Regions from separate parts of the Streptomyces sp. NPDC001450 genome, predicted to be linked through region 1. Evidence: predicted binding sites of a transcription regulator. Region 1 holds the regulator's gene; the other holds the start of a gene.
The links. The regulator HrcA, encoded in region 1, represses chaperone genes, less so after heat shock. The targets are predictions, from matches to a motif close to TTNGCACTCNGNNNNNCNGAGTGCNAA.
Positions count from the first base shown of each region.

Region 2: a site for HrcA is predicted at 11,232-11,258, ahead of groES (co-chaperone GroES). Genes of this name have one in related genera too.

Region 1 is NZ_JBSFHY010000047.1:20,903-35,721, reverse strand. Features, by position in the region: gene ACWC5O_RS37825 (S41 family peptidase) at 1-576, opposite strand, end outside; gene ACWC5O_RS37820 (hypothetical protein) at 685-1,248, opposite strand; gene ACWC5O_RS37815 (VOC family protein) at 1,334-1,726, opposite strand; gene ACWC5O_RS37810 (16S rRNA (uracil(1498)-N(3))-methyltransferase) at 1,747-2,499, opposite strand; gene ACWC5O_RS37805 (nitronate monooxygenase) at 2,496-3,572, opposite strand; gene dnaJ (molecular chaperone DnaJ) at 3,785-4,921, opposite strand; gene hrcA (heat-inducible transcriptional repressor HrcA) at 4,922-5,938, opposite strand; gene ACWC5O_RS37790 (MBL fold metallo-hydrolase) at 6,102-6,836, shown strand; gene ACWC5O_RS37785 (DUF3097 domain-containing protein) at 6,871-7,740, shown strand; gene ACWC5O_RS37780 (hypothetical protein) at 7,718-7,945, opposite strand; gene hemW (radical SAM family heme chaperone HemW) at 8,013-9,245, opposite strand; gene ACWC5O_RS37770 (SpoIIE family protein phosphatase) at 9,273-11,114, opposite strand; gene ACWC5O_RS37765 (AAA domain-containing protein) at 11,281-14,819, opposite strand, start outside.
Region 2 is NZ_JBSFHY010000035.1:27,419-42,237, forward strand. Features, by position in the region: gene ACWC5O_RS32085 (beta-xylosidase/alpha-l-arabinosidase) at 1-914, opposite strand, end outside; gene ACWC5O_RS32090 (LacI family DNA-binding transcriptional regulator) at 1,037-2,068, shown strand; gene ACWC5O_RS32095 (endo-1,4-beta-xylanase) at 2,155-3,501, shown strand; gene ACWC5O_RS32100 (LCP family protein) at 3,576-4,631, shown strand; gene ACWC5O_RS32105 (FG-GAP-like repeat-containing protein) at 4,729-6,102, shown strand; gene ACWC5O_RS32110 (YciI family protein) at 6,232-6,588, shown strand; gene ACWC5O_RS32115 (RNA polymerase sigma factor) at 6,634-7,929, shown strand; gene ACWC5O_RS32120 (THUMP-like domain-containing protein) at 7,984-9,207, opposite strand; gene ACWC5O_RS32125 (polysaccharide deacetylase family protein) at 9,298-10,218, shown strand; gene ACWC5O_RS32130 (polysaccharide deacetylase family protein) at 10,254-11,060, shown strand; gene groES (co-chaperone GroES) at 11,406-11,714, shown strand; gene groL (chaperonin GroEL) at 11,835-13,463, shown strand; gene ACWC5O_RS32145 (DEAD/DEAH box helicase) at 13,588-14,819, opposite strand, start outside.

The DNA of each region.
Region 1 (14,819 bases):
GAACGCGATCCGGTCCCCCGCCCACAGCGGGTACTCGATGTTCCCGTCCAGCTCCTCGTGCAGCCGCACGAACTCGCCGGTACCTTCTTCACCTTCGGCGGCACGGTCGATCCACAACTTGCCTGCCGTGCCGCCCCGGTAGCGCTTCCACCAGGCGGCCTCGCGGCCCATCGGGGCGGACAGCAGCACGGTGTGCGGGCCGTACACGACGTCGCCGACCGGCCCGTAGGGCAGCGTGGTGGCGGGTCCGCCGTCCAGCGGGATCGCCCGCGCCCAGCTGCGGCGCAGGCTCGCCTGGCCCTGGGTGCTGACCGCGAGGACCTGGCCGTCCGGGGTCCAGCCGCGCACCTGGGTCTTCGAACTCCCCCAGTACGTCAGCCGCTTGGCGGGCCCTCCGGCGACCGGGGCGATGTGCACCTCGGGGGCGCCGTTGCGCGTGGAGGTCCAGGCGACGGTCGTACCGTCGGGCGAGACGCGGGGGTGGGTCACCGGCACGTTGTCGGCACTGACCCGCCAGGCCCGCCCGCCGTCCAGGGGTGCGAGCCACACGTCGTCCTCGGCGATGAAGGTCACCAAGTCGCCGTGGAGGTGGGGGAATCGGAGGTAGCCGGAGGATCCCGTCGAAGCGCCCTTAGTCACCCCGTCACTTTACGCAGCGACCGCCGCGCGCGCCCCCGGTTTCGATCACTTGCCCTGCGCGGGCCAGCAGGTCGGGTCGCCCTTGCACCAGATCGTCCGGGTCACGGTCACGGTGACGGTCGGCTGCCCGCCGGAGGGCCGGTAGGTGACGGGCGGAGCGTACGTCGGCCCTGGCTTGGCGTTGCAGTTGCCGAGCCCGCCGACGTGGAACACCTGCTTGCCCTCGACCCGGGCCGTCAGATCCCCGCGCACACAGGCGCCGTCGACGGCCTTGGTCACCACCCCGACGACGGTGATCTTCCGCAAGTCGTCGGTCTGCCCCTGACAGTCGACGGAGACGACGGTGGTCTCCGTCGGCGAGGGCGCCCTCCCGGGCGTGCGGCCGCCCGAGCTGCCGTAGTTCCCGGTGCAGGTGAGCCAACTCACCTTCACATGCTGCCTTTTCAGCTCGGCGGTGGCGGTCGTGTCGGTGGTGTACGCCACCGCGGCCGAACCGAGACCCCCCGGCTGGCACCCCACGACCGCCCCCACAGCCACCACGACGAGCCCGGCCGCACTCAGCACACGCACGGGCCGCACCCGACACCGAATCCGCCTCAACACCCCCATGCAGGGCAGCGTGCCACCGGCCCGCGCACGGGGGAAGGCCACATACGGTCACTCGTCAGTTCGGAGCGGTCACCATCGGATGATCTCAGCCGCGCAGCAGCAGCCACTCCTGGAGTTCCACCAGGTTGCCCTCGGGGTCCTTGAGGTGGGCCACGCGCATGCGGTCGGTCATGGGGGCCGGGCCGTGGAGCAGGGTGGCGCCGCGGGAGGTGATCTGCTCGCAGTAGGCGTCGAGGTCGTCGACACGCAGGACGACCAGGGAGCGGTGGCCGTTGGCCGGGTCACCCAGTTCGTTCAGGATCTCGGCCATCATGGCGCGGTCCTGCAGGGCGATCCCGGCGGAGCCGGCGTGGGGGCTGAACTTCTCGTACGGGCCCTCGGCGGCGCCGGACTGCGGCTTGAGGCCGAGGACTTCGGCGTAGAAGTGGTAGCAGGCGGCGAAGTCGGTGACGAGGAGCCGCACCTGTGCGAGTTCCATCGTGTTCCCCCAGGTTCGGGTCAGGACCAGCGGCCGGTGCGGCCCATGAGCAGCGCGGTGGCCGCGGTGCCCGCGGTCGACGTGCGCAGCACGCTGCGCCCGAGCCGGTAGGCCTTCGCGCCCACATCCTCGAAGAGTGCCAGCTCTTCGGGGGAGACACCGCCTTCGGGCCCGACGACCAGCACGATCTCGCCCGTGGCGGGGAGTTCGGCGGTCGCGAGCGGCTCGCTGCCGTAGTCGCGGTCCTCGTGCAGGACGGCGGCGAAGTCGGCTTTGGCGAGAAGTGCGGCAACCTGCTTGCTCGTCGCCGCGTCCGCCACCTCCGGGAAGCGCAGGCGACGGGACTGCTTGCCGGCCTCGCGCGCGGTGGCCCGCCACTTGGCGAGCGCCTTGAGGCCCCGGTCGCCCTTCCACTGGGTGATGCAGCGGGCAGCCGACCAGGGCACGATCGCGTCGACGCCGGTCTCGGTCATCGTCTCCACGGCCAGTTCACCGCGGTCGCCCTTGGGGAGAGCCTGGACGACGGTGATACGGGGGCTCGGCTCGGGTTCCACCGGGAACTCGAAGGGCTCGACGACCAGGTGGTCCTTCCCCGACGCGCTGAGGACGACCCCGGCCGCCCCCCGGCCCTTCCCGTCGGTGATCACCACGTCCTCACCGGACTGCAACCGCCGTACGGAGACCGCGTGCCGCCCCTCGGGGCCCGTCACGTCGATGATCGATCCGGGGCCCACGCCCTCCAGGGAGTCGACGACGAAGACCGGAGCCGTCATCGCCCGTCACCTCCGTCCGACAGCGCTGTCCTCGCCGCATCCATCTCGCCGACGAGAACCTGCACCAGCTCCCCGGCCGGCAGCTCGCGGGCCATCCGGTGGCCCTGGCCCGCCCACAGCGCCATGCCCTGCGCGTCCCCGGCCTTGGCGGCGGCCTTGCGCAGCGGTGAGGTCAGGTGGTGGATCTCGGGGTAGGCGGCGGGGGCGTACGGGCCGTGTTCGCGCAGGAAGCGGTTGACCAGGCCGCGCGCCGGGCGGCCGGAGAAGGCGCGGGTCAACTCGGTGCGGGCGAACAGGGGGTTGGTCAGCGCCTGCTTGTGCAGGGCGCTGGCGCCGGACTCGGGGGTGGCGAGGAACGCCGTGCCCAGCTGGGCCGCGCTCGCGCCCGCCGCGAGGACGGCGGCGATCTGGCTGCCGCGCATGAGGCCGCCGGCGGCGACGACCGGGATGCTCACGGCCTCCCGGATCTGGGCGATCAGCGAGAGCAGTCCGATGCCGGAGCCGTCGTTCTCCGGGACGTCCCGGTGGGTGCCCTGGTGGCCGCCGGCCTCCACGCCCTGCGCGATCACCGCGTCCGCGCCGGCCCGCTCGACCGCGAGAGCCTCCTCGGCGGTGGTGGCGGTGACCAGGGTGAAGGTGCCGGCACGGCGCAGGGAGTCGAGGACGTCCCGGCTCGGGACGCCGAAGTGGAAGGAGACCACCGGCACCGGGTTGTCGAGGAGGACGGCGAGCTTGGCGTCGTAGCCGTCGTCCCGGCCGCTGTCGGGGTCGCCCAGCTCGGTCTCGTACCAGGCGGCCTCACCGGCCAGCTGGTGGGCGTAGATCTCGACGGCGCCCGACTCTGCATACTCGGGCTGGGGCATGAAGAGGTTCACGCCGAAGGGGCGGCTCGTGATCCCCCGCAGCTGCTTGATCTCCTGGTACATGCCGTCGGCGGTCTTGTATCCGGCGGCGAGGAACCCGAGACCGCCCGCCTCGGACACGGCGGCGGCGAGCTGCGGGACGGAGACACCGCCCGCCATGGGGGCCTGCACGATCGGGTGGGGGAAGAGATCGGTCAGTGCGGAGGACATGACGGCATGTTGTCACGTCCTTCGAACAAGTCCGAATCCGGGCTTCCCACGGCATAGGACACCGGCATGCGGGGTGCTGGAGCACCCCGCAGACGATGGCTCAGCGCCCGTTGAAAGCGTCCTTCAGGCGGGAGAACAGGCCCTGCTGACCCGGCTGACCGTGCCTGCCCGGGAGCCAACCCCCGGACCCCCGGCCGCCGCATCAGCCGGCGTCAGCGCCCATTGAAAGCGTCCTTCAACCGCGAGAAGAGCCCCTGCTGACCCGGCTGGAACTGCCCCTGCGGACGCTCCTCGCCGCGCAGCTTCGCCAGCTCGCGCAGCAGTCGCTCCTGCTCGGGGTCGAGCTTGGTCGGGGTCGTGACCTCGACGTGGACGATCAGGTCGCCCCGGCCGCCGCCGCGCAGGTGCGTGACGCCCCGGTTGTGCAGCGGGATCGACTGGCCGGACTGGGTGCCGGGCCGGATGTCGACCTCCTCCATGCCGTCCAGGGTCTCCAGCGGCACCTTGGTGCCGAGGGCCGCCGCCGTCATCGGGATCGTGACCGTGCAGTGCAGGTCGTCGCCGCGCCGCTGGAAGGTCTGGTGCGGCAGCTCGTGGATCTCGACGTACAGGTCACCGGCCGGACCGCCACCGGGGCCGACCTCGCCCTCGCCGGCCAGCTGGATGCGGGTGCCGTTGTCGACACCGGCCGGGATCTTGACGGTGAGCGTGCGCCGGGAGCGGACCCGGCCGTCGCCCGCGCACTCCGGGCACGGGGTCGGCACGACCGTGCCGAAGCCCTGGCACTGGGGGCAGGGGCGGGAGGTCATGACCTGGCCCAGGAAGGACCGGGTCACCTGGGAGACCTCACCACGGCCGCGGCACATGTCACACGTCTGGGCGGACGTGCCGGGAGCGGCACCCTCACCGTTACAGGTGTTGCAGACGATCGCGGTGTCGACCTGGATGTCCTTGGTCGTCCCGAAGGCCGCCTCGTCCAGCTCGACCTCGATGCGGATCATCGCGTCCTGGCCGCGCCGGGTGCGCGAGCGCGGGCCGCGCTGCGACGCCGTACCGAAGAACGCGTCCATGATGTCGGAGAAGTTGCCGAAGCCACCTGCCCCGAAGCCGCCCGCACCGGCGCCGCCCGACTGGGAGAGCGGGTCGCCGCCGAGGTCGTAGACCTGCTTCTTCTGCGGGTCCGACAGCACCTCGTAAGCGGCGTTGATCTCCTTGAACCGCTCCTGGGTCTTCGGATCCGGGTTGACGTCCGGGTGCAGCTCGCGCGCGAGCCGACGGAACGCCTTCTTGATCTCATCCTGCGACGCGTCGCGGCGCACGCCGAGAACGGCGTAGTAGTCCGTGGCCACTTACGACTCCGCCAGGATCTGTCCGACGTACCGTGCCACTGCGCGTACCGCTCCCATCGTTCCCGGGTAGTCCATGCGGGTCGGTCCGACCACGCCTAGCTTGGCAACCGCCTCGCCGCCCGAACCGTAGCCGACCGACACGACGGAGGTGGAGTTGAGTCCCTCGTGGGCGTTCTCGTGCCCGATGCGCACGGTCATGCCCGAATCCTTCGCCTCGCCGAGGAGCTTGAGGAGCACGACCTGCTCCTCAAGGGCCTCCAGGACGGGCCGGATCACGAGGGGGAAGTCATGTCCGAAGCGGGCGAGATTGGCGGTGCCGCCGATCATCAGCCGCTCCTCGTTCTCCTCGACCAGTGTCTCCAGCAGGGTGGAGAGCACGGCGGAGACCGTACCGCGGTCCTCGACGTCGAAGGCCTCGGGCAGGTCCTCGACCAGACGCGGCACGTCGGTGAACCTGCGGCCCGCGACCCGGCTGTTCAGCCGGGCCCTGAGGTCCGCCAGGGACGCCTCACCGAAGGGCGCCGGGCAGTCGACCATCCGCTGCTCGACCCGGCCGGTGTCCGTGATCAGCACGAGCATCACCCGCGCGGGGGCGAGCGAGAGCAGCTCCACGTGCCGCACGGTGGACCGGGTCAGGGACGGGTACTGCACGACGGCGACCTGCCGGGTCAGCTGCGCGAGCAGCCGTACCGTGCGCGCCACGACGTCGTCGAGGTCGACGGCGCCCTCGAGGAAGTTCTGGATCGCCCGGCGCTCGGGCGCGGACATCGGCTTGACGCCCGCGAGCTTGTCCACGAACAGCCGGTAGCCCTTGTCGGTGGGGATACGCCCGGCACTGGTGTGCGGCTGGGCGATGAACCCCTCGTCCTCCAGGGCCGCCATGTCGTTGCGCACGGTCGCCGGTGAGACGCCGAGGTTGTGCCGCTCGGTGAGCGCTTTCGAGCCCACCGGCTCCTCGGTGCCCACATAGTCCTGGACGATGGCGCGCAGCACCTGAAGCCTGCGTTCACTCAGCATTCGCGCGCACCTCCAGCATGTCGTCCCCTCGGCTCTTCCGGTCGGCCGCCTGGCACTCTGCGTGTCCGAGTGCCAGCCTTCCCCAGCCCAGTGTACGGGCGTGGGGTACTCACTGGGCAAGGTCGGTCCCGCCGTACCAGGTTGATACCGCTAGCGTCGCGGTATGACGGTGACTTGGGAAGAGCTGGGGTGGGAGCGGCTGGCGCCCGGGGTCGGACGGTGCCGGCTGCCCGGCTGGGACTGCACCGTGGGCCTGGTTCTCGGGGCGGGTACGGCGCTGGTGGTGGACGCCGGGTCGAGCACGGCCGAGGGCGAGCGGCTACGGGCGTCGGCGGAGCGGCTGGCGGGGCACGGTGTGACCCATCTCGCGCTCACCCATCCCCACTTCGACCACGTCTTCGGCGCGGCCGCCTTCGCCGGGGCCCGGACGTACGCGGCGGTGGGCATCGACGCGGTGTTCGCGTACGAACGCGAAGAGCTGCGCCGGGACGCGGTCCGGCACGGCCTGCCGGCCGCGGACGCGGACGAGGCCGTCGCCGCCCTCGCCCCTCCCCGCCACCTGGTCTCGGGCGAGTGGACGCTGGACCTCGGCGACGGCCGGCAGGCGCTGCTGGCCAACGTGGGCCCCGGCCACACGGCCCACGATCTCGCGGTCTTCGTCCCCGGCTCGGTCTCCGGCGCCGCGGAGATCGTCTTCTGCGGCGACCTGGTGGAGGAGTCCGGTGAACCCCAGGCGGGCCCGGACGCCGTACCGTCCCGCTGGCCCGACGCCCTCGACCGGCTGCTCGCCCTCGGCGGCGAGGACGCGCTGTACGTGCCCGGTCACGGAGCGGTGGTCGACGCGGCGTTCGTACGACGCCAACGCGACGAGCTGGCGGCGCGTTTCGGCGTGTCGTGAGTGCTGGTCGGCGGCTTCTCCTATCGTCATCCGAATGCGCCCACCCGTCTCCCACCACCGCCCTTCCAACGAGGGCCCTTCGAGCCCACGCCCTCGCACGTACTCGCCGGACCTGACCCCGCCGTGGAAGAAGCCCGAGCCCGTGCCGGAGGTCCCGGCGGAGCCCGGTCTGGTGGTCGAGGAGCCCGGCACCGGTTTCTGCGGCGCGGTGATCCGCTGTGAGGCGGGCACGGTGACGCTGGAGGACCGCTTCGGCAAGCACCGGGTGTTCCCGCTGGAACCGCGCGGCTTCCTGCTGGAGGGCAGGGTGGTCACCCTGGTGCGGCCCGCGTCGGGTCCGGTACGGCCCACCCGTACGGCGTCCGGTTCGGTGGCCGTCCCCGGCGCACGCGCGCGCGTGGCCCGGGCCGGCCGCATCTACGTCGAGGGCCGGCACGACGCCGAACTGGTCGAGAAGGTGTGGGGTGACGACCTGCGCGTCGAGGGCGTGGTCGTGGAGTACCTGGAGGGCGTGGACGACCTGCCGGCGATCGTGGCCGAGTTCGCGCCGGGTCCGGATGCCCGCCTGGGCGTACTCGTGGACCACCTCGTCCCGGGCACGAAGGAGTGGCGCATCGCCGAGTCGGTGACGAGCGAGCACGCGCTGGTGGTCGGTCACCCGTACATCGACGTCTGGGAGGCCGTGAAGCCGTCGTCCCTGGGGATTCCCGGCTGGCCCCGGGTGCCGCGCGGGGAGGACTGGAAGACGGGGGTGTGCCGGGCTCTGGGGTGGCCGTCGGAGAACACCGGCGCGGTGTGGCAGGCGATTCTGCAGCGTGTGGGGTCTTACAAGGACCTGGAGCCCGAGTTGCTGGGGCGAGTGGAGGAGCTGATCGACTTCGTCACGGGTAGCGGTGAGGCCTGACCTTCTCGTACGTGGCGAATTCGCTGGTGTCCAGTTCGATGCCGAGAGGTTCCAACGGCATCGGTTCATCGGCCCCGTCATGGCACAGTGCGTGCACCGGATCCGGACTCGGCGTCATCACGATGGTCCTCCGCAGCAGCTCCGCCCTGATGCCTTCGGGGGGTTCCAGCTCCTCGAAGAACTTGATCATGTCGAGATCATTCACAGCCGCACCCTACGAACCAGCGCGGCAGCCAAACCCGACTCGCACACCGATTCCCCCGCCGGAGTGATCAGTCCACCAAGTCCCGCACCACCGCATCCGCCAACAACCGCCCTCGCAACGTCAGCACGGCCCGCCCCTCGTCGTACGGCCCCTCCTGGAGCAGTCCGTCCGCCAGGGCCCGCCGGGACGCCGCGAGCCCCTCTTCCTTCAGCAGGGACAGCGGCGCCCCCTCCCGCAGCCTTAGCTCCAGCAGGATGCGCTCCACCCGCCGGTCCTCCTCAGACAGCAGTTCCCGCCCCGCCCCCGGTGAACGGCCGGAGGCGAGGGCCGCCGCGTACGCCCCCGGATGCTTGACGTTCCACCACCGCACCCCGCCCGCGTGCGAATGCGCCCCCGGCCCGGCGCCCCACCAGTCCGCACCCCGCCAGTACAGCTCGTTGTGCAGGCAGCGGGCCGCCTCCGAGGTGGCCCAGTTGGAGACCTCGTACCAGTCGAAGCCGGCCGCGGACAGCATCTCCTCGGCGATCAGATAGCGATCGGCGTGGACGTCGTCGTCCGTCATCGGGACCTCGCCCCGGCGGATCCTTCTCGCCAGCTGGGTGCCCTCCTCGACGATCAGCGCGTACGCGCTGATGTGGTCGGGCCCCGCCCCCAGCGCCGCTTCCAGCGAGGCCCGCCAGTCGTCGTCCGACTCCCCCGGCGTGCCGTAGATCAGGTCCAGGTTGACGTGCTCGAAGCCCGCGGCCCGCGCCTCCGCCACGCATGCCTCGGGACGGCCCGGGGTGTGCGTGCGGTCGAGCACGCGCAGCACGTGCTGCTTCGCGCTCTGCATGCCGAAGGAGATCCGGTTGAAGCCGCCCTCCCGGAGTGTCGTGAGGTACGCGGGGTCGACCGACTCCGGGTTCGCCTCCGTCGTGATCTCCGCGTCCGGCGCCAGACCGAACTCGTCCCGGATCGCCCCCAGCATCCGTACGAGATCGTCGGCGGCCAGCAGCGTCGGAGTACCGCCCCCGACGAACACCGTACGCACCTGGCGCGGGTCGTCACCCAGGACCTTCCGCGCCAGTCGGATCTCGTCGATCAGCGTGTCCGCGTAGTTGTCCCGGGAGGCGAGCACGCCGCCGGTGCCGCGCAGCTCGGTCGCGGTGTACGTGTTGAAGTCGCAGTAGCCGCAGCGGGTCGCGCAGTACGGGACGTGCAGGTAGAACCCGAGGGGTCGGTCGGCGGCGCCGGCGAGCGCGGAGGCGGGCAGCGCGCCGTCGTCGGGGACCGGCTCGCCGTCGGGGAGTGCGGAAGGCATGTCCCCCATTGTCCCGTACGACGCCGGTCACTCCGCCTGGAGCACCAGCAGGGCCAGGTCGTCCTCCGGCAGACCGCCGCCGAAGTCGTGCACCAGACGGCGTATCCTCTCCGCGATCAAGTCGGCGCTCAGACCCGCACAGCCGGACAGGGCCCGCGCGAGCCCGTCGCCGTCGTCGAACTGGCGGGAGCCGGAGCGGCGCTCGGTCACCCCGTCGGTGACGCACAGCAGGCTGTCGCCGGGCCCCAGCTCGATGGTCTCGCTGGTGTAGGTCTCGTCCTCCACGACGCCCAGCAGGGTCTGCGGGCGGGCGGCGGTGCGCACCTCGCCGTCGGGGCGCAGCAGCAGTGGCAGGGGGTGTCCGGCGGAGGCGAGGGTGCAGCGGACGCCGCCGTCGTGCGGGGTCAGCTCGCCGTACAGGAGGGACAGGAAGCGGGTCTGCGGGCCGTCCCCGGGGGCCGCGGGGCGCGCGCCGCCGGCGACCAGCGCGCGGGCGGCCGCGTCGGCGGCTTCGGTGGCATCGTCCAGGAGGAGCTGGTTGAGGCGGTCGAGGACATCGGCGACCCGGTAGCCCTCGCGGGCGAGCAGCCGCAGCCAGGGGCGGGCGAGTCCGATCACGACCGCCGCCTCGGGGCCCTTGCCCTGTACGTCGCCGACGGCGAAGCACCAGCGGCCGTCGCCCGCCGGGAACAGGTCGTAGAAGTCCCCGCTGGGGCCGCCCTTGTCGCAGGGCTCGTAGACGAGCGCGCTGCTCACGCCGGGGATCTCGGCGACCGCGCCGGGCAGCAGGCCGCGCTGCAGGACGGCGCTGATGGTGGCCTGCCGGGCGTACTGGCGGGCGGCGCCGATGGCCAGGGCGACCCGCCGGCCGAGGTCCTCGACCAGGCCGGTGACCTCGTCGGGGAAGTGCTGCAGCCCGCAGCGCCCGATGACCAGCGTGCCCAGCGGGCGGCCGCCCGCGATCAGCCGGTACGCCAGCGCCGCGCCGTGGGCGTCCTGCGGGCCGAGCGCGTCGCCGGGCCAGGGGTACGGCTCCGGGCCGGACCTCAACCCGTCCCGCGGGCAGGGCGGGTCCTTCTCCAGGGCGCGGGACAGCTCATCGATGCGGTTCTCGCTGGCGTGCCAGACACGCGCGGGCGCGCCGCCGTCGCCGCCGCGCACGGTCGCCTCGTCCTCCAGCCACACCGCGCACCAGTCGGCGAGCCGGGGCACGATCAGCTGGCCGGCGAGGGCCGTGACCAGGTTCTCGTCCAGCTGCCCGGCGAGCAGGTCGGAGGCCTCGGCGAGGAAGGACAGCGCGCCCCGGCCGAGCCAGTCCCGGTCGGCTCCGGGGCGCTGCGGCTGCGGGGCGAGGGCCTCGGCGGCCGCCAGGGTGTGGGCCGGGGCGGGCCCGTCCGGGTCCCCCTTGCCGTCGACGGACAGCCGCGCCCACACCGTCTTGGTGCCGGCGCGGTAGGTGACACCCCAGGACTCGGCGAGGGTGGCGACCAGGCGCAGGCCGCGCCCGTGCTCGGGGGTGTCGTACGGAGCCTCGCCGCGCGCGGGGTCGCGCGGCGCGCGCGCCGGGTGGTGGTCGCGCACCTGCACCACGAACGCGCCGGAATCCTCCAGGCGCCAGTCGACCTCCACCTCCGTGCCCGCGTGGACGACGGCGTTGGTGACGAGTTCGCTGACGACGGCTACGGCGTCGCCGGCCAGCCGTGCGGACCCCTCCGGATCGACGAGCCCCCGGCCGGACCACTCGGCGAACGCGGCGCGCACCAGCGCACGGGCGGAGCCGGGCGCGAGTGGAGTACCGGGCAGGGTGGCGAGTCCCTGTGCCCCACAGTCGTCACTCTCGCTCTCCCGCTGTGTCGGTATGGCCGCCATGTCCATGCGGCCAGGGTGACAGAGGGATCCCACACCTGTGCGCTGAGTTACCGAAGTGGACAGGCGCGCGTGAGAACTGTGCTACGGGTGTGCTCGAACGCGGTCGGAAAGTGTGCGGAATTCGAGCATCCGCGCATCCTCGGCTCGGTTCTGCCGTGGCCTCGGCTCAGTCCTCGATGTACCGGATCAGCACGCGCAGCGTCGTGCCGCGTTCCGTCCGCCAGGTCACCTCGTCCCCCACCTCGCGCCACAGCAGCGCCTTGCCCAGGGCCGAGTCGGGGCTGAGCCGCTCCGCCTCGTCGCCGGCGAGCAGCGCTATTTCGTACGTCGTGATCCCAGGTTCGTCCGGGTCCTCGACGCCGACCAGGCATCCCGGTACGACGACGGCACCGCCGGTGCAGGACGGGTCGGGGACGACCTGGTCGAGCAGGGCCCGCAGGAAGCTCCGCCGTTCCTTCAGCGCCTCGCGCCGCTTCTCGTGGGCGGCCAGCTGGGCCTTGCGGGACGAGGAGTCGACGGCCACCACCTCGGGCAAGGGCAGGTCGAGCACGTCCTGTACCCGCTCCAGCTCCCGCTGCACCCGCCGGTGGGCGGCCAGGCTGATCCGGTCGATGCGCAGGCGCGGCAGCGGTCGCTCGGGGGCGGGGGCGGCCCGAGTGGGAGCGGCCTGCGCGGAGGCGGCCGGCTCGGTGGTCCGCACGGGCTGCCGTGGCAGGGCGGGCAGCGTGTGCTGGGCGGCCGTCCGGCTGGGCGCGTTCCGGGCCACGGGCTGCCGGTCCGCCGCCGTTCCACCTCCCGTCGGCCGTCGGTCCACGCGGAGCAGCTCCGTCGTACGGCCGTGGGCGGCTTCGGGGGTGCCGGGCGCGTGGTAGCGGGCGACTCCCACCTGGCCGTCGTCCCCGAGGACGGGTACGTCGACGCGCGCGATCGCGGCGCGGATCATCGCCTGCACCTCGGGATGGGCCATCCGTGCGACGGGCCGCCCACCGCGCAGGACTTCCACGGCATCGGCACCCGGAAAGCCCGGGACCCCGGTATCGCTGAGAAAGCGAGCGGAACCGGCCACGGTCGCACGCAGACTGAACGCGTGCTGGGCCGCGTTGACCTCGTCGCGGTGGAGACGGGCTATGGAGACCAACTCGGGGCCGGCGGGAGGGGTTTGCGGTGCGGCGGGCGCGGCTTGCCGTGCGGGTGGGGTGATTCGCGGTGCGGCCGGGGTGGTTGGCGCATCTGCCGGGCGGGGCTTCGGTACGGATGCGCGGGGCTGCCGTACGACGGTGCGGGGCTGGGGCTCGGCCGTAGCTGCGGCCGGAGGTGCGGCCGGCGCTGCCGGAGCTGCCGGCGGCGCGGCCGAAGCCGCAACCGGCGCGGCCTGGTCGGCCGGCCGGGGCTTTCTCTCGGCGTCGGCCGTCGCCCCTTCGATGCCCAGCCGGTCCAGCTCGGCCCACAGGGGTTCGAGGGCCTTGTCCGGGTCGAGGAAGAAGCGGCTGCCGCGGATGCGGACGAACGTCCAGCCGACCCGCTCCAGTTCACGCTGGCGCGCCGCGTCCGCGTCCGCGTTCTCCTCGTTGTGGAAGGCGTCGCCGTCGCACTCCACGGCCAGGCGCCGGGTTCCGCCCTCGACGACGAGGTCGATGCGGTAGCGGCCGGCCGGATACTGGGGCCGTACCCGGTGGCCCCGGGCCCGCAGGGCCAGGTACACCCGCTGCTCGAAGAGGCTGTCGAACGCCTCGTGCGGCACGTCCGGACGGACCTCGCCGAGCCCCGCGCCGTCCTGTTCCTCGGCCGGCCGGGAGAACCAGTCCAGGTAGGCGCGCCGCAGGTCGGTCTCGCCCCACTCCGTGAGCGTCACGCTGTGGAAGAGCCACGCCTGGTCGCGGGCCCGGGAGGCGGCCACGTTGAGGTGCTGCCGGTTCAGGGCGCTGCTGTAGGGGCCGATGCGGCGCGGTCCGTCCGGACCGGTGAGCGAGGCGACCGTGCCGATGAAGACGACGTCGCGCTCGTCCCCCTGGAACTCCTCGGCGTTGCCCACGCGCAGACGCCGCCGCTGGCGCTCGTCGAGCGGGATCCGGTCGGCCAGCAGATCCTCGATGAGGAACTTCTGCCCGGCACCGAGCAGGGTGATCACACCCATGCTGCGTCCGGCGTAGGCGGGGTCCGCGATGCACCGGGCGACGGTGTCCACCAGCCGCTCGGCCTCGGGCCGGTTGACCTGCTTCTGCCCGCCGCCCTCCACCCAGCCGTCGGCCACGTGGACCGCGCGCAGCGGCGGCAGCCGGTCGGCGCCGTACTGCCGCAGGGGCTGGAGCCGGCCGCCGTAGCACAGCTCGTTGGAGAAGCCGATGATCTCCGGCATGCAGCGGAAGTGCTCCTGGAGCATCAGCCGGCCCCTGCCGCCGGCGAGTCCGGAGGCGATGTCGAAGAGGCTGGCGGTCGGCGTGAACAGGTTGCGGCGGGCGGCGGGCAGTTCGGCGAGCAGCCGCCGTTGGAGGGCGAACTGCTCGTCGTGGTCGACGCCGACCTGGGCCGGGCTGACCTGCTGGTCGTCACCGACGACCACGACCTTCGCGCCGAGCCAGGCGAGCAGCAGCGCCTCGGGCCCGGACTGGCTCGCCTCGTCGATGATCACGACGTCGAAGCGGCCGGCGCGGTCCATGGGGACGGTCTCGGTCACCTGGTGCAGCGGCATGATCCAGGCGGGTACGGCCTCCTGGCTGGCCTGGAGGCTCTCCCGCGCCTGCCGGCGGTAGGTGGCCGCGTACTTGCCGGTGCCCTTGCCGAGCCTGCGGACGTTCTGCTGGTACGAGGTGAGGGCCACGGCCTGGTCGTCGGTGAGCCTGGACAGGCAGTTGAACCAGGCCTTGTCGGCCGCCAGCCGCTCCAGGCCGATGCGGATGTCGGCGTCCGCCTCGGCGAGCAGGCGCAGCTGCCGTGCCTCGGCCTCGGGGTCCGTCAGGTCCGTCATCCGGGCGTGCCAGGCCGACCAGGCCCAGGCGGCCTCGAACTCCGGCAGGCGTGTGTCCCAGGCGGGGTCGTCCGGTGCGGACTCCAGCACGTCCGCGATGTCGGGGAGTTCGGCCGCGACCACCCGGTAGGCGTCGTCGCACGCCTTCTTGCGGTCCAGTGCCTCGCGCAGGTCGTCCAGCTCGCCGACCGCGGCACCGTAGGCCGCCGCGTCGCGGGCCTCGGCCGCCGCGCGCGCCCGCTCCACGGGCGCCGTCGCACCCCGCCGGTGGGCGGCGGACCGGAGCACGTCGAGCGCGTCGCCGAGGAGCGCGCGGGCGGGGTCGGCGGCGCGGCGGGCGGCTCGGGCGCGGAGCGCCGCGCGGACGGTGCGCACCCGCTCCTCGTCTCCCCAGTCGACGCCCGCGAGCCCCGTCGAGGGCGCCGCCGCGCGCGTCACGTCCTGGCGCAGGTCGGCGAGGGTGATGAGGGCGGTGAGGGTACGGATGTCCTGGCGCAGCCGGGTCATGCGCCGGTTGACGCTCTGCCAGGCCTCGGCGCCCTCACCCCACTCCTGCTCGATGTCCCGCAGGTGCCGTTCCAGGGTGACGCGGTGCACCACGGCAAGGGCGGCGGCCTCCGTCTCGACGGTGCGGCCCTCGACCCGGGCCGTCTCGGGGAAGTCGCCGACCGCCTTGCGCAGCCGGGTCTTCAGGCCGAGCGGGCCGCGCAGCTTCTCGCCGGCGGCGAGGCCGTCGCGCA
Region 2 (14,819 bases), on a different contig from region 1:
TCCGCGGCGACCCGGTGCTGGGTCTGCAGGAAGCCGATGCCGAAGTAGTCGGCGACCACCGTGCCGGTGAAGCCCCACTCGTCGCGGAGGAGGCCGGTGAGCAGGTGGGGGTCGGCGGAGACAGGCACGCCGTCGGTCTCGGTGTACGAGGCCATCACCGAGCGCGCCCCGCCCTCGCGCAGCGCCATCTCGAACGGTGGCAGGGTGACGTCCGCGAACTCGCGCACACCCGCCCGGACGGGCGCGAGGTTGCGGGCGCCGGCCGAGGACGCGTATCCGGCGAAGTGCTTGAGCGTGGCGATGATCCCGGCCGACTCGAGGCCCCGCACATAGGCCGCGCCGATGGTGCCGACCAGGTAGGGGTCCTCGCCGATCGTCTCCTCCACCCGGCCCCAGCGCGGGTCGCGGACCACGTCCAGGACCGGGGCGAGACCCTGGTGGACGCCGACCGAACGCAGGTCGCGGCCGATGTGCCGGCCCAGCTCCTCGACCAGCGCCGGGTCGAAGGCCGCGCCCCAGGCCAGCGGCACCGGGTACGCCGTCGCGCCCCAGGCCGTGAAGCCCGCCAGGCACTCCTCGTGGGCGACGGCCGGGACGCCGAAGCGGCCCGCCGCCGCGATCCGCCGCTGGGCGCGGGCCAGGGCCCGGGTGCCGAGCGCCGGGTCCACGGGTGCGGTGCCGAAGGAGCGGGTCAGCTGGCCGAGGCCGCGGGTGACCAGCTCGTCCCATTCGTCGGCGGAGGGGCCGGCCGTCATCTCCCGCTGCAGCGGGGCGACTCCGTCGCCGTCCGTGGCGGCGCCCACCCATACGCCGTACAGCTGGGCGGTCTTCTCCTCCAGGGTCATCCGGGAGAGCAGGTCGTCGACGCGGTCGGCGGCGGGCAGGGCGGGGTCGCGCCAAGGAGCGGTGGCCATGAAACTCCCGTCGGATGGGGTCGGGTGCTCACGAATGTTTCGGGCAATATCTCGAATGTTCCGGGAACCTATGGCGCGCGAAGGCCTTCGTCAAGAGGGCCCGCAGGGATACGATCCCGGGCATGAAGCCTTCGAAGCCCGCAGAAACGCAGACGGCGACCCTCGCCGAAATCGCCCGGGAAGCCGGGGTGTCCGCCCCGACTGTTTCGAAGGTCCTCAACGGCCGCGCCGACGTCGCCCCGGCGACCCGCACCCGGGTCGAGGAGCTGCTGCGCGCCTACGGCTACCGGCGCCGCCGCGCCGAATCCTCCCGTTCGCCGCTGATCGACCTGGTCTTCCACGAGCTGGAGAGCGCCTGGGCGATGGAGGTGATCCGGGGCGTGGAGAACGTGGCCCGGGACGCGGGCCTGAGTGTCGTGCTGTCCGAGTCCGCCGGGCGGCTCACCCCGGGCCGGACCTGGGCCGACCAGGTCGCCGCCCGCCGCCCGCACGGGGTGGTGCTCGTGCTGTCCGGCCTGGACGAGTCCCAGCGGGCGCTGCTGACCAGCCGCTCCATCCCGTTCGTGGTGATGGACCCGGCCGGCGACCCCGGCCCGGACGTCCCCTCCATCGGCGCCACCAACTGGCAGGGCGGCCTCGCCGCCACCCGTCATCTGGTGGAACTCGGCCACACCCGGATCGGGGCGATCAGCGGACCCTCCCGGATGATGTGCAGCCGCGCCCGCCTCGACGGCTACCGCGCCGCCCTGGAGACCGCCGGGCTCCCGGTCGACCCGGGCCTGATCAGGACCGGCGACTTCCACCACGACTCCGGCTACCGCCTGGGCCTGGAACTGCTGCGCGGCCCCGACCGGCCCACCGCGGTCTTCGCGGGCAACGATCTGCAGGCGCTCGGTCTGTACGAGGCGGCGCGCGAGCTGGGGCTGCGCATCCCGGAGGACCTGAGCGTGGTCGGCTTCGACGATCTGCCGGTGGCCCGCTGGGTGGGCCCGCCGCTGACGACCGTACGGCAGCCGCTGACCGAGATGGCCGAGGCCGCGGCCCGGCTGGTGCTGGAACTGGGCCGTGCCGAGGACGAACGGGCGGCGACCCGGGTGGAGCTGGCGACCAGCCTGGTGGTGCGGTCGAGTACGGATGTGCCTCCGGCGGTTTAGCGGTGCGTATATTGACGCGTCTCGAAGGCCACCCCACACTGCTCCGAAGTCAATCGGTTATCTGACCGAAACTTTCGGAGATGTCCATGAGACTTCTGAGAACCGGATTATCCATCGCTTCCCTCCTGGCCAGTGCGGCGCTCCTGCCGACGGCGCCCGCGGCGCACGCCGCCGACACCCCGCTGCGCGACCTCGCCGCGGCGAAGAACAAGGTCGTCGGCACCGCCGTCACCGGCTCCAGGCTCACCGGCACCTACGGCGACCTCGCCGGGTCGCAGTTCAGCTCGCTGACCCCGGGCAACGCCATGAAGTGGGGCACGGTCGAGCCCACTCGGGGAAGCTTCGACTGGAGCGAGGCCGACCAGATCGTGGCCTTCGCCCAGGCCCACCACCAGCAGGTGCGCGGTCACACCCTGGTCTGGCACAGCCAGAACCCCGGCTGGCTGACCAACGGCAGCTGGACCTCGGCCCAGCTGAGCAGCCTGCTGCAGAACCACATCAGCACCGAGGTCGGCCGCTACAAGGGAAAGATCGCCGCCTGGGACGTGGTCAACGAGCCGTTCAACGAGGACGGCAGCTACCGCTCGGCGCTCTGGTACGACGGCCTCGGCTCCGGCTACATCGCGAACGCCCTGTCCTGGGCGCACGCGGCCGACCCGGACGCCAAGCTGTACATCAACGACTACAACGTCGAGGGTGTGAACGCGAAGTCCACCGCCCTGTACGACCTGGTCAAGTCCCTCAAGCAGCGGGGCGTCCCGATCGACGGCGTCGGCCTGCAGGCCCACCTGATCCTCGGCCAGGTGCCGGCCACGCTCCAGCAGAACGTCCAGCGCTTCGCCGACCTCGGCGTGGACGTGGCGATCACCGAACTGGACGTACGGATGGCGCTGCCCGCCGGCAGCGCCGAGCTCGCGCAGCAGGCGGCCGACTTCAAGTCCGTGGTGGCCGCCTGCGCGGCCGTGACCCGCTGCGTCAACGTCACCGTGTGGGGCTTCACCGACTCCGACTCCTGGGTGCCGAGCACGTTCCCCGGGTACGGGGCGGCGACGCCGTACGACGAGAACTACGCGCCGAAGCCGGCGTACCACGGCATCGCCGAGGCCCTCGGCGGCTCGACCACGACTCCGCCCCCGACCGGTGCCTGCACCGCGGCCTACAGCGTGACCAGCCAGTGGAACACCGGCTTCACGGGCCAGGTGACGATCTCCTGCTCCGGGGCCTCGCTGTCCTCGTGGAAGGCGAACTGGACGTTCGGCGCGGGCCAGCAGATCACGCAGGCCTGGAACGCCGGCTGCGCCCAGTCGGGCGCGGCGGTGTCCTGTGCGAACGCCTCGTACAACGGGTCGCTGCCGGCCGGCGGTTCGGTGACGTTCGGTTTCAACGCGTCGTGGAGCGGGAGCAATCCGCTGCCCACGGTGTCGTTGGGATGAGAATTTCCCAAGAAAACCGTCTCTCACGGCTTCCGCTAACAGTCCGCTAATAATTCGGACTTACGTTCCTGCCCGTGACGCGACACGAGGAGCAAGGCGACGCGGGCAGACGGGTGGGCCGGCGGCCGGGAGTGCTGAAGGCCGCCGGCCTCACCCTGGCGGGATTCCTGGTGCTGGGCGTGGCCACGGCCGGCTACGCCTACCGGCACCTCGACAACAACATCAAGAGTGTCGACATCAACAGCGCGCTCGGTGACAACCGCCCGGCGAAGGCGGTGGTCACCCCGGCCGCGACCGCCTCGGCCACCGCCTCCCCGCTGCCCACCGAGGCCCTGAACATCCTGGTCCTCGGCTCCGACTCGCGCAGCGGCAGGGCCAACAAGGAGCTGGGGGGCGGTGACAGCTCCGGTGCCCGCTCCGACACGGCGATGGTCGTGCACATCGACGCCGGCCGCACGAAGGCGACCGTCGTCAGCATCCCGCGCGACACCCTCGTCACCCGCCCGTCCTGCCCGCTGTCCTCCGGCGGCTCGACGGCGTCGGCGTACCACGCGATGTTCAACAGCGCCTACTCGGTGGGCGGTCCGGTGTGCGCGGTCAAGACCGTCGAGTCGGTCACCGGCGTCCGCATGGACCACTACGTCGAGATCGACTTCTCCGGCTTCGCCAAGCTGGTGGACGCGCTCGGCGGGGTCACGGTCACCACCGACCAGGACATCGACGACGACAGGAGTCATCTGCACCTCGCGTCCGGCACCCACCACCTGAACGGCACCCAGGCCCTGGCGCTCGCCCGCACCCGGCACGGCATAGGCGACGGCAGCGACCTCGGCCGCATAGGCCTGCAACAGAAGCTGGTGAAGGCCCTGCTGGAGCAGATGGCCGGCAGCGACCTCCTCACCGACCCGGCCAAGCTCTACAGGGTCGCCGACGCGGTGACCGCCAGCCTCACCACGGACACCGGCCTCGACTCCCTGGGCGAGTTGACGAAGCTCGGCCGTAGCCTGCAGGGCCTCACCGCCGACCGGGTGAAGACGGTGACGATGCCGGTCGTCACGGCACCCTCCGACGCCAACCGGGTGGTGGCGAAGGAACCGGCGGCGAGCGAACTGTGGGCCTCGCTGCGCTGAGCAGCACCACAGGACGCTGGGCCGAGCAGCACAACCATCTGCGTGACCCGCGAGTCTCCTGCGGTGATCCAGTCGCCGTACATCTGGGGGTTTTCCGGTGTTCTCGTTGCGTTCGCACGCCCGTTGGGCGCTTCCGCTGACCCTGGGCCTCACCGCCCTCGGCGTCGCCGTACCGCAGGCGTCCGCGACGAAGACGGCCGCGCCCGTCCGCGACGACTTCAACGGCGACGGGTACGCGGACCTGGCCGTCGGCGCCCCGCACGCCACGGTCGGCGGGCAGGCCAGGGCGGGCTACGTCGCCGTGATGTACGGCGGTCCGCACGGCCTGTCCACCACCCACCGCACGATCATCAGCCGTGCCACGGCCGGCGTCCCGGGCAGCCCGGCCAAGGGCCAGGGCTTCGGCCTCCAGGTCTCCAAGGGCGACCTGGACGGCGACGGCTACGCCGACCTCGTCATCGGCACGGGCTCCGCGTCGGCCGACGCGGTCGTGGTCTGGGGCGGCCCGCACGGCCTGTCCGGCGGCACGTCGGTCCCCGCCACCGACACCCAGACCGGCGACTTCGACGGCGACGGACGCCTCGACCTCGCCGTGTTCCGCACCGGCTTCGCCACCGGCGACGACCCGCACGGCACCACCGCCACCCTCTGGAAGGGCCCACTCAAGCGCTCCGGCACCCCGGCCGCCAAGACCCCGCTCGACCCCGACTACCTCCAGTACATCGACATCCACGACGGCGGCACCGGCGACGTCAACGGCGACGGCCGTGCCGACCTGCTGCTGACCGGCTACTGCGGCGACGGCAGCCACTGCAGCCGCCTCTACCTGAGCGGCCCGTCCGGCCTCACCCGCGTCACCGACGGGTACCCGGGCGGCGACGGCGCGGCCGCGCTCGGCGACGTCGACGGAGACGGCTACGACGACCTGGTCACCGGATTCGCGGACGACGAGAAGATCTCCGTGGTCCACGGCTCACCCTCCGGCCTCGGCGGCCAGGACACCTGGCGGTCGTACTCGCAGGACACCCCCGGCGTCCCGGGCGCCACAGAGCTGAGCGACAGGTTCGGCACCTCCCTCTCCGTCGGCGACATCACCGGTGACGGCATCGACGACGTGGCCGTCGGCGCGCCCGGCGAGAACGACGGCGAGGGCGTGGTCGACGTGCTGCGCGGCAGCAGCTCCGGCCTGACCGGCACCGGCGCGCAGGCCTTCAGCCAGAACACCAAGGGCGTCCCCGGCGCCGCCGAGCGGAACGACTCCTTCGGCGCCACGGTCGCCCTGCTCGACATCAACCGCGACGGCCACGCCGACCTGGCCGCCACCGCACTGTTCGAGGACGCGGGCAACGGCGCGGTCGCGGTCCTGCAGGGCCGCGCCACCGGCCTGGTCACGGACGCTGCCCTCGCCTTCGGCGGCAAGGCGGTCGGGGCGCCGTACACGAAGGCGGCGTTCGGGGCCGAGCTGAAGTAGCGGCGCCGCACGCCCCCGGAAAAGATTTCTTCGAGGAATTTCCGAGAGCGTGTCGATCCAGGTGTCTCCCGATCGACGCATGGGTGAGCGGCGGGGACGGACCCCGCCGCACCGACCGAAGGAGTCACCATGCCCCGCTACCTGTCGATCGTGCACATCGACGAGTCCTCCGCCCCTGCCGAGGGCCCCAGCGAGGAGCTGATGCAGCGGATGGGCCGGCTGATCGAGGAGGTCACCAAGGCCGGGGTCATGCTCGACACCGCCGGCCTGACCCCCTCCGCCCAGGGCACAACCGTGCGCTGGGCGGGCGGGAAGATCTCGGTCACCGACGGGCCCTTCACCGAGTCCAAGGAGGTCGTCGGCGGCTACGCGATCATGCAGTGCAAGGACAAGGCCGAGGCCCTGGAGTGGGCCAAGCGGTTCCTGCAGGTCCACGAGGACTACTGGACCGTCAGCTGCGAGGTGCGGGAGATCGCGGAGGGCTGAGCCTTTCTTGGCCTCGGGCCGCCCGGGGGTGTTGCATGGTGGGCTGTGGAAGCACAGCCCACCGCGGCGCACGCGATCGAGACCGTCTTCAGGCTGGAGTCCCCGCGGGTCGTCGCCGGAGTGGCGCGGATCGTGCGGGACGTCGGCATCGCCGAGGAACTGGCGCAGGACGCGCTGGTCGCGGCGCTGGAACGATGGCCCGTGGACGGCGTGCCCGACAACCCCGGCGCCTGGCTCATGGCCACCGCCCGGCACCGCGCCGTCGACCTGGTCCGGCGCCGCGAGACCTACGCCCGCAAGCTCGCCGAGATGGGCCGGGACCTGGAGACCACGTCCCCGCCGGAGGAGCCCGCCGACCCGGAGGACATCGACGACGACCTGCTGCGGCTCGTCTTCACCACCTGTCACCCGGTGCTGTCCACGGAGGCCCGCACCGCGCTGACCCTGCGGCTGCTCGGCGGCCTGACCACCGCCGAGATCGCCCGGGCCTACCTCGTCCCGGAGCCGACGATCGCCCAGCGCATCGTCCGCGCCAAACGCACCCTGGCCACGAAGAACGTCGCCTTCGAGGTGCCGTACGGCCCCGACCGCGAGGCCCGCCTCGGCTCCGTCCTGGACGTCATCTACCTGATCTTCAACGAGGGGTACGCGGCCACCGCCGGGGACGACCTGCTGCGTCCCGGGCTGTGCGAGGACGCCCTCCGGCTGGCCCGTGTGCTCTCCGCCCTGATGCCCAAGGAGCCCGAGGTGCACGCCCTGGCCTCGCTCCTGGAGTTCCAGGCCTCCCGCACCGCCGCCCGCACCGGGCCCGACGGCACCCCGGTGCTGCTGAAGGACCAGAACCGCCGGCGCTGGAACCGCATGCTCATCGCGCGCGGGATCCGGGCCCTCGGCCGCGCCGACGCCACTTCCCCCAAGCTCTCGGCTTCACCCGAGCAGGGGGGACCCCCATCCCGCGCCCCCGGCCCCTACGCCCTCCAGGCCGCCATCGCCGCCTGCCACGCGCACGCGTACACCTACGAGGAGACCGACTGGCGGACCATCGCCACCCTGTACGGCCTGCTCGCGGCCCGTGCCCCGTCGCCGGTCGTCGAGCTGAACCGCGCCGTCGCCGTGTCGATGGCCGAGGGCCCGGCCGAGGGGCTGAAGCTGGTCGACGCCCTGACCGCCGAACCCGCCCTGCGCGACTACCACCTGCTGCCCAGCGTGCGCGGCGACCTGCTGGCGCGGCTCGGGCGCACCGCGGAGGCCCGCGAGGAGTTCGTGCGCGCGGCCGAGCTGACGCGCAACGAGCGCGAGCGCGCGCTGCTGCTGGACCGGGCCGCGGAGTGCCCCTCGTAACTCTGGTTCCTGGGCCGGTAGTTCTCCCCGTGCTCACCCTCCGGTGAGCGGGGGTCACACCTGGCCGACGCCGGATCCCGTGTCCGAGGCCGGTCCACCGGCAGTGGCCGACGGCCGCGCGGGGGCGCCGATCAGCATGGTCGGGGCCCCCGCGACCCGGGTGAGGAACACGGTTGCCGAGCCCGGCCCCTGCGGCTTGACCTTCCTGCGCAGTTCCTCCGGCTCCACCGCCGACCCCCGCTTCTTCACGGTCAGCGTGCCGATCTCCCGCTCCCGCAGCAGGGCCTTCAACTTCTTGACGTTGAAGGGGAGTCGGTCGGTGATCTCGTAGGCCGAGGCGTACGGCGTCGGGTGCAGTTCGTCGGCAGTGACGTACGCGATGGTCTCGTCGACCAGGCCGCCGCCGACCTCCTCGGCCATCTCCGCGACCAGATGGGCGCGGATGACGGCGCCGTCGGGTTCGTACAGGTACCGCCCGACGGGGCGCACCCGGGGATCGGGCAGACCCCGGCCGAGGAGTGCGCGCGGGCCCGGCAGCAGCGTGGCCCGTACGGCCCCCGGCGCCCCGGTGCCGAACCACAGCACCGCCTCCTTCACGTCCCCGCCGTCCGAGATCCACTCGGCCTCGGCCTCGGCGGGGATCGCCTCGTGCGGGATGCCGGGGGCGATCTTCAGGGCGGCGCGGGGCGCCCCGAGGGCCGTGGCGACCGCCCAGGACAGGGGCGGCGAGTACGCCTCCGGGTCGAAGATCCTGCCCCGCCCGCCCCGGCGCGCCGGGTCCACGAACACGGCGTCGTAGCCCTTCGTGTCCACCTCCGTGACGTCCGCCTCGCGCACCTCGATCAGCCCGGCGAGCCCCAGCGCCTCGGCGTTCGCCCGTGCCGTGGCCGCGGTCTGCGGATCCCGGTCCACGGCCAGCACCCGGATCCCGGCCCGGGCCAGCGCGATCGCGTCGCCGCCGATCCCGCAGCACAGGTCGGCGACCGAGGTCACGCCCAACTCCCTCATGCGTCCCGCCCGGTACGCCGCCACGCTCGCCCGGGTCGACTGCTCGACCCCGTTCGGCGTGAAGAACATCCGCCGCGCGTCCTCGGCCCCGAACTTCGCCACCGCCCGCTGCCGCAGCCGTGCCTGACCCAGCGCCGCCGACACCAGCTCGGCGGGATGCTCGCGGCGCAGCCGGGTGGCCACGGCCAGCTCCTGTGCGGGGTCGGTGTCGCGCACCTCGTCGAGGAGGGCGCGGCCTTCGGGGGTGAGGAGAAGGGCGAGGTCGTTCACCGGGTCATTGTGAGCCAGTCGGTGGATGGTGCGCCTCCGGCGGCGGTGTCGGACGGGATTCGGGAGCCGGGGCTGGAAGGATCCGACACCATGCGAGTAGTAGTACAAAATGACAAAAGTCGGGCGCGCATTCCGAAGGTCGCCCTCCGCTGCGCGGCCGCGGCGCTGGCCTCCACCGCCCTCGTCTCCGGTTGTTCCGCCCTGGGCTCGGACCCCGGAGCCCAGGGCGCCCCCGGCCACGGCCGCCCCGCCGGGCCGGCGGACCCCCAGGCCCGCCTCGCCGCCGAACACGCCCGCCTGGTCGCCGCCGCCCGGCACTGGAACCTCGACGAGGTCCCCCTGAGACCCCCGGCGCCACCGGCCAGAAAACCGAAGATCACCGCGCGCGAGGGCTTCGAGGTGGACGGCCAGGAGGAGGAGAACCTCCCACCGGTCTTCACCACCGTCCCCACCAGACAGAAGGTCGTCTTCCTCACCATCGACGACGGCGCCGAGAAGGACCCGGCGTTCCTGCGCATGATGAGCGACCTGAAGATCCCCTACACGGCCTTCCTCAGCAACTACCTCGTCAAGGACGACTACGGCTACTTCCGCCGGATGCAGTCCGAGGGCCACACCCTCAACAACCACACCCTCACCCACCCCTACCTGCCCGGACTGTCCTACGAGGAGCAGAAGGACGAGATCTGCGGCATGCAGGCCGTCATGAAGCGGCAGTTCGGAAAGGCGCCGACCGTCTTCCGGCCGCCCTACGGCAACTACAACGGCGACACCCTGCGCGCCGCCAAGACCTGCGGGATCAGGTACGCGCCGATCTGGGACGAGGAGGTCTTCGTCGACCACTGGGAGTACCGCGAGGACGACAAGAGCCTGCACCCCGGCGACATCGTGCTCACCCACTTCCGCGGCCGCAACGACTGGGACGGCACGATGGTCGACGACATGCGCCGGTTCCTGAACAAGGTCACGCGCGAGGGGTACGCCGTGGCGCGCCTGGAGGACTACCTGTGAGGCGCCGGGGGCGACCGGGGCGCGGTCCGGGAGGAGTGCGGGCCGGGCTGGCCGCCGTGCTCGGTTCGGCCCTCCTCCTCGCGGGCTGCGCCCAGTCGGTCGACCCCATCGAACGCCTCGGCAAACGGGCGGCCCAAGGCGTACGGCAGCCCAGCCCGGCCGGAAGCCAGGCGTACCGCCGCTGGGGCCTGGCCGCCCCGCTCACCGCGCCGCCCCGCCACCCGGTCCGCCCCCTGACGGCCCACGGGGCGGGCGCTTCCCCGCCCCGCGTCATGGACCACGTCGCCACCACCGACAAGGTCGTCTTCCTCACCTACGACGACGGCGCCGAGCGCGACCCGCGCTTCGTCGACATGGTCCGCGACCTCGGACTGCCGGTCAGCTTCTTCCTCACCGACAGCGTCGTCGGACCCGGCTACGGCCACTTCGCCCGCCTGCGCGCGGTCGGCGCCGACATCGAGAACCACACCCTCGACCACCCGGCGATGCCCGGACTGCCCTACGCCGGCCAGCGCGCCGAGATCTGCGGCCAGCAGGACAAACTCAAGTCCCGCTTCGGCATCCGCCCCCGCCTCTTCCGCCCGCCCTACGGCACGTACGACACCACGACCCTGCGCGCCGCCGCCGACTGCGGCATCTCCACGATCGTCCTGTGGCGCGCCGCCATGACCTCCGACGGCATCGCCTTCACGCGCGGAGAGCACCACCTGCGTCCGGGAGACATCGTCCTGGTCGGCCCCGACGAGGCCACGGGCCCCACTCTCAGGGAACGCACGGCACGCCTGCTGCGCCGGGTGCAGTCACGAGGGCTGACGGTGGGGCGCCTCGAGGACTACCTGTAAACGTGCTTTTCTGCGCCCGCCGGCAACAACAGCCCGTCCGGCGCTTGAGGGCGAGGCCCGTTCAGGGCCGAAGCGGGGGTCTGGGGGCCGGCAGCCCCCGGGGCGGTGGGGCCGGCACCGGCGACCGAGCAGCTCCGCGTACCCCCAACTCGGCCGACGCGCCGCACGGCATTGGCACTCCGCTTGACCGAGTGCTAATCGCGGTCATAGTCTCGGCTCTGGCACTCGGCAGATGAGAGTGCCAACAAACGCGACGGGCAGGTCCGGCACCCGCGACGACGGATCGACCTGGTCGCCACCTCAGACAGTTAACCCCGTGAGATCTCCGAAGGGGGAGGTCGGATCGTGACGACCGCCAGCTCCAAGGTTGCCATCAAGCCGCTCGAGGACCGCATCGTGGTCCAGCCGCTGGACGCCGAGCAGACCACGGCCTCTGGCCTGGTCATCCCGGACACCGCGAAGGAGAAGCCCCAGGAGGGCGCCGTCCTCGCCGTGGGCCCGGGCCGCTTCGAGAACGGCGAGCGCCTTCCGCTCGACGTCAAGGTCGGCGACGTCGTCCTGTACAGCAAGTACGGCGGCACCGAGGTGAAGTACAACGGCGAGGAGTACCTCGTCCTCTCGGCTCGCGACGTCCTCGCGATCATCGAGAAGTAATCACCTCCAGCACTCAGTTGCTTCCAGCTGCGCCCCTGGCCCCCGCGACCACCCAAGAAGCCGGGCGCCGGGGCGCAGTTCTTTTTTCACCCACAGATTTCCGAGAGGGCTCCCGCTGTCATGGCGAAGATCCTGAAGTTCGACGAGGACGCCCGTCGCGCCCTCGAGCGCGGCGTCAACAAGCTGGCCGACACGGTGAAGGTGACGATCGGCCCCAAGGGCCGCAACGTCGTCATCGACAAGAAGTTCGGTGCCCCCACCATCACCAACGACGGTGTCACCATCGCCCGCGAGATCGAGGTCGAGGACCCGTACGAGAACCTCGGCGCCCAGCTGGTGAAGGAGGTGGCGACCAAGACCAACGACATCGCTGGTGACGGCACCACCACCGCCACCGTGCTCGCCCAGGCGCTGGTGCGCGAGGGCCTGAAGAACGTCGCCGCCGGCGCCTCCCCGGCCGCCCTGAAGAAGGGCATCGACGCCGCGGTCAAGGCCGTCTCCGACGAACTGCTCTCCTCGGCCCGCCCGATCGACGAGAAGTCCGACATCGCCGCCGTCGCCGCGCTGTCCGCCCAGGACCAGCAGGTCGGCGAGCTGATCGCCGAGGCGATGGACAAGGTCGGCAAGGACGGTGTCATCACCGTCGAGGAGTCCAACACCTTCGGTCTGGAGCTGGACTTCACCGAGGGCATGGCCTTCGACAAGGGCTACCTGTCGCCGTACTTCGTGACGGACCAGGAGCGCATGGAGGCCGTCCTCGAGGACCCGTACATCCTCATCAACCAGGGCAAGATCTCCTCGATCCAGGACCTGCTGCCGCTGCTGGAGAAGGTCATCCAGGCGGGTGCCTCCAAGCCGCTGCTGATCATCGCCGAGGACGTCGAGGGCGAGGCCCTGTCGACCCTGGTCGTCAACAAGATCCGTGGCACCTTCAACGCCGTCGCGGTGAAGGCCCCCGGCTTCGGCGACCGCCGCAAGGCGATGCTGCAGGACATGGCCGTCCTCACCGGCGCCACGGTCATCTCCGAGGAGGTCGGCCTCAAGCTCGACCAGGCCGGTCTGGACGTGCTGGGCTCCGCCCGCCGCGTGACCGTCACCAAGGACGACACCACGATCGTCGACGGCGCCGGCAACTCCGAGGACGTCGTCGGCCGCGTCAACCAGATCAAGGCCGAGATCGAGAACACCGACTCCGACTGGGACCGCGAGAAGCTCCAGGAGCGCCTCGCGAAGCTGGCCGGCGGCGTGTGCGTCATCAAGGTCGGCGCCGCCACCGAGGTGGAGCTGAAGGAGAAGAAGCACCGTCTGGAGGACGCCATCTCCGCGACCCGCGCCGCGGTCGAGGAGGGCATCGTCTCCGGTGGTGGCTCCGCGCTGGTCCACGCCGTCAAGGTGCTCGAGGGCAACCTCGGCAAGTCCGGCGACGAGGCCACGGGTGTCTCGGTCGTCCGCCGCGCCGCCGTCGAGCCGCTGCGCTGGATCGCCGAGAACGCCGGCCTCGAGGGCTACGTCATCGTCTCCAAGGTGGCGGAGCTGGAGCAGGGCAACGGCTACAACGCCGCCTCCGGCGAGTACGGCGACCTGGTCAAGGCCGGCGTCATCGACCCGGTCAAGGTCACCCGCTCCGCCCTGGAGAACGCCGCCTCCATCGCCTCCCTGCTGCTCACGACCGAGACCCTGGTCGTCGAGAAGAAGGAAGAGGAGCCGGCCGAGGCGGGCCACGGCCACGGTCACGGCCACGCCCACTGAGCGCTGCGCTGAGCTGACCTGAGCCGAACCGCAATGCCCGGCACCTCCACGGGGGTGCCGGGCATTGCGGTTCGGCACCCCCGTGGAGCTTCGGCGGGTGATGCAGCGTGGCGCCCGGCGTCCGTCACGGGAAGCTGACGAACCGCACCGGCTCCGCCAGTGCCGTCCGCGCCCCCTCCTCGTCCGCCAGCCGGGCCGCGAGGGTGGCCTGCGCGAGCCGTTCGGGCAGGGCCTCCGCGAACTTCAGGCCGCGGACCGCGCGGATGTCCACCTCGGGCAGGGTCAGTCCCGGTCCGGCGTCAGCGACCGCCGTGCGCCAGGATTCGCGCGTCACGTCGTCGCGCAGGCGGATGAAGCGGTCGTCGACGAAGCGGTGGCGCAGGACGACGGACGGCAGTGACGCGGCCAGCGTGGCGTTCGCCCGGTGACCGGCCCACGTCCACCAGCGCACGTCGTCGTCACCGCGGCGGGTGATGACGGTCCCCGCGGGGTGCACCACGTCCAGGTGGGTCTCCCGGGCCTCGGCCAGTCTCGCCTCGCCCCGGCGGGTGAGCAGCACCGGGGGATCGGTACCGAGCAGCACCTCGCGGGCGGCCCGGGCCAGCGCGAAGGAGCGGATCCGGTCCGGGCCGAAGCCGCTCCACTTGGCCCGCCCGCCCTCGTCCACGGGCTCCACGAAGCAGCGCCTGCGCCGCCAGTCGATATACGTCACCAGCCAGCTGCGGCCCGCCAGGAGCAGCTTGCGGGGCCCCTCGACCTCCTCGGTGAGCAGGTCCGGGTCCGTGCGGCCGATCTCTGTCCGTCCGCTGAGGACGGTGAACTCCGGCGGGGCGGTGAACGACGCCGTCAGATTCATGAAGTGCCGGTGCCCGAAGCGGCGTTCGGCCTCGGGACCGATGAACAGCGTGCCGCCGTCGCGCTCCAGGTATCCCTGCTCGACGAGGTGCCGTACGACGGGCTCGGCGCCCGCTCCGAACGGCCCGAACCCGCCCCACCACTCCTGCCACAGGTTCTCCCCGACCCGGTGCTCCTGGAGGCACAGCGCGAGGACTTGCTGCGCGATGAGGTGCCGTGGCTCGGGGGGTGCGGTCACCGGCTCGACCCAGCCGCGCGACCAGGCCAGCAGCAGGGCCGCCGCGGACAGGAAACCGGCGTCGGTCAGGGCGAGGAACAGGCAGTTGCGGGTGGTGCCGGGGCGGCGCCCGGTGCGGCCCAGCCGTTGCAGGAACGAGGCCACCGTGGCCGGTGCCTCCAACTGGATCACCCGGTCCAGGTCGCCGACGTCGATGCCGAGCTCCAGCGTGCTGGTGGACACGATCACGCAGTCCCGGGCCTCGGCGAACGCCTCCTCAGCGC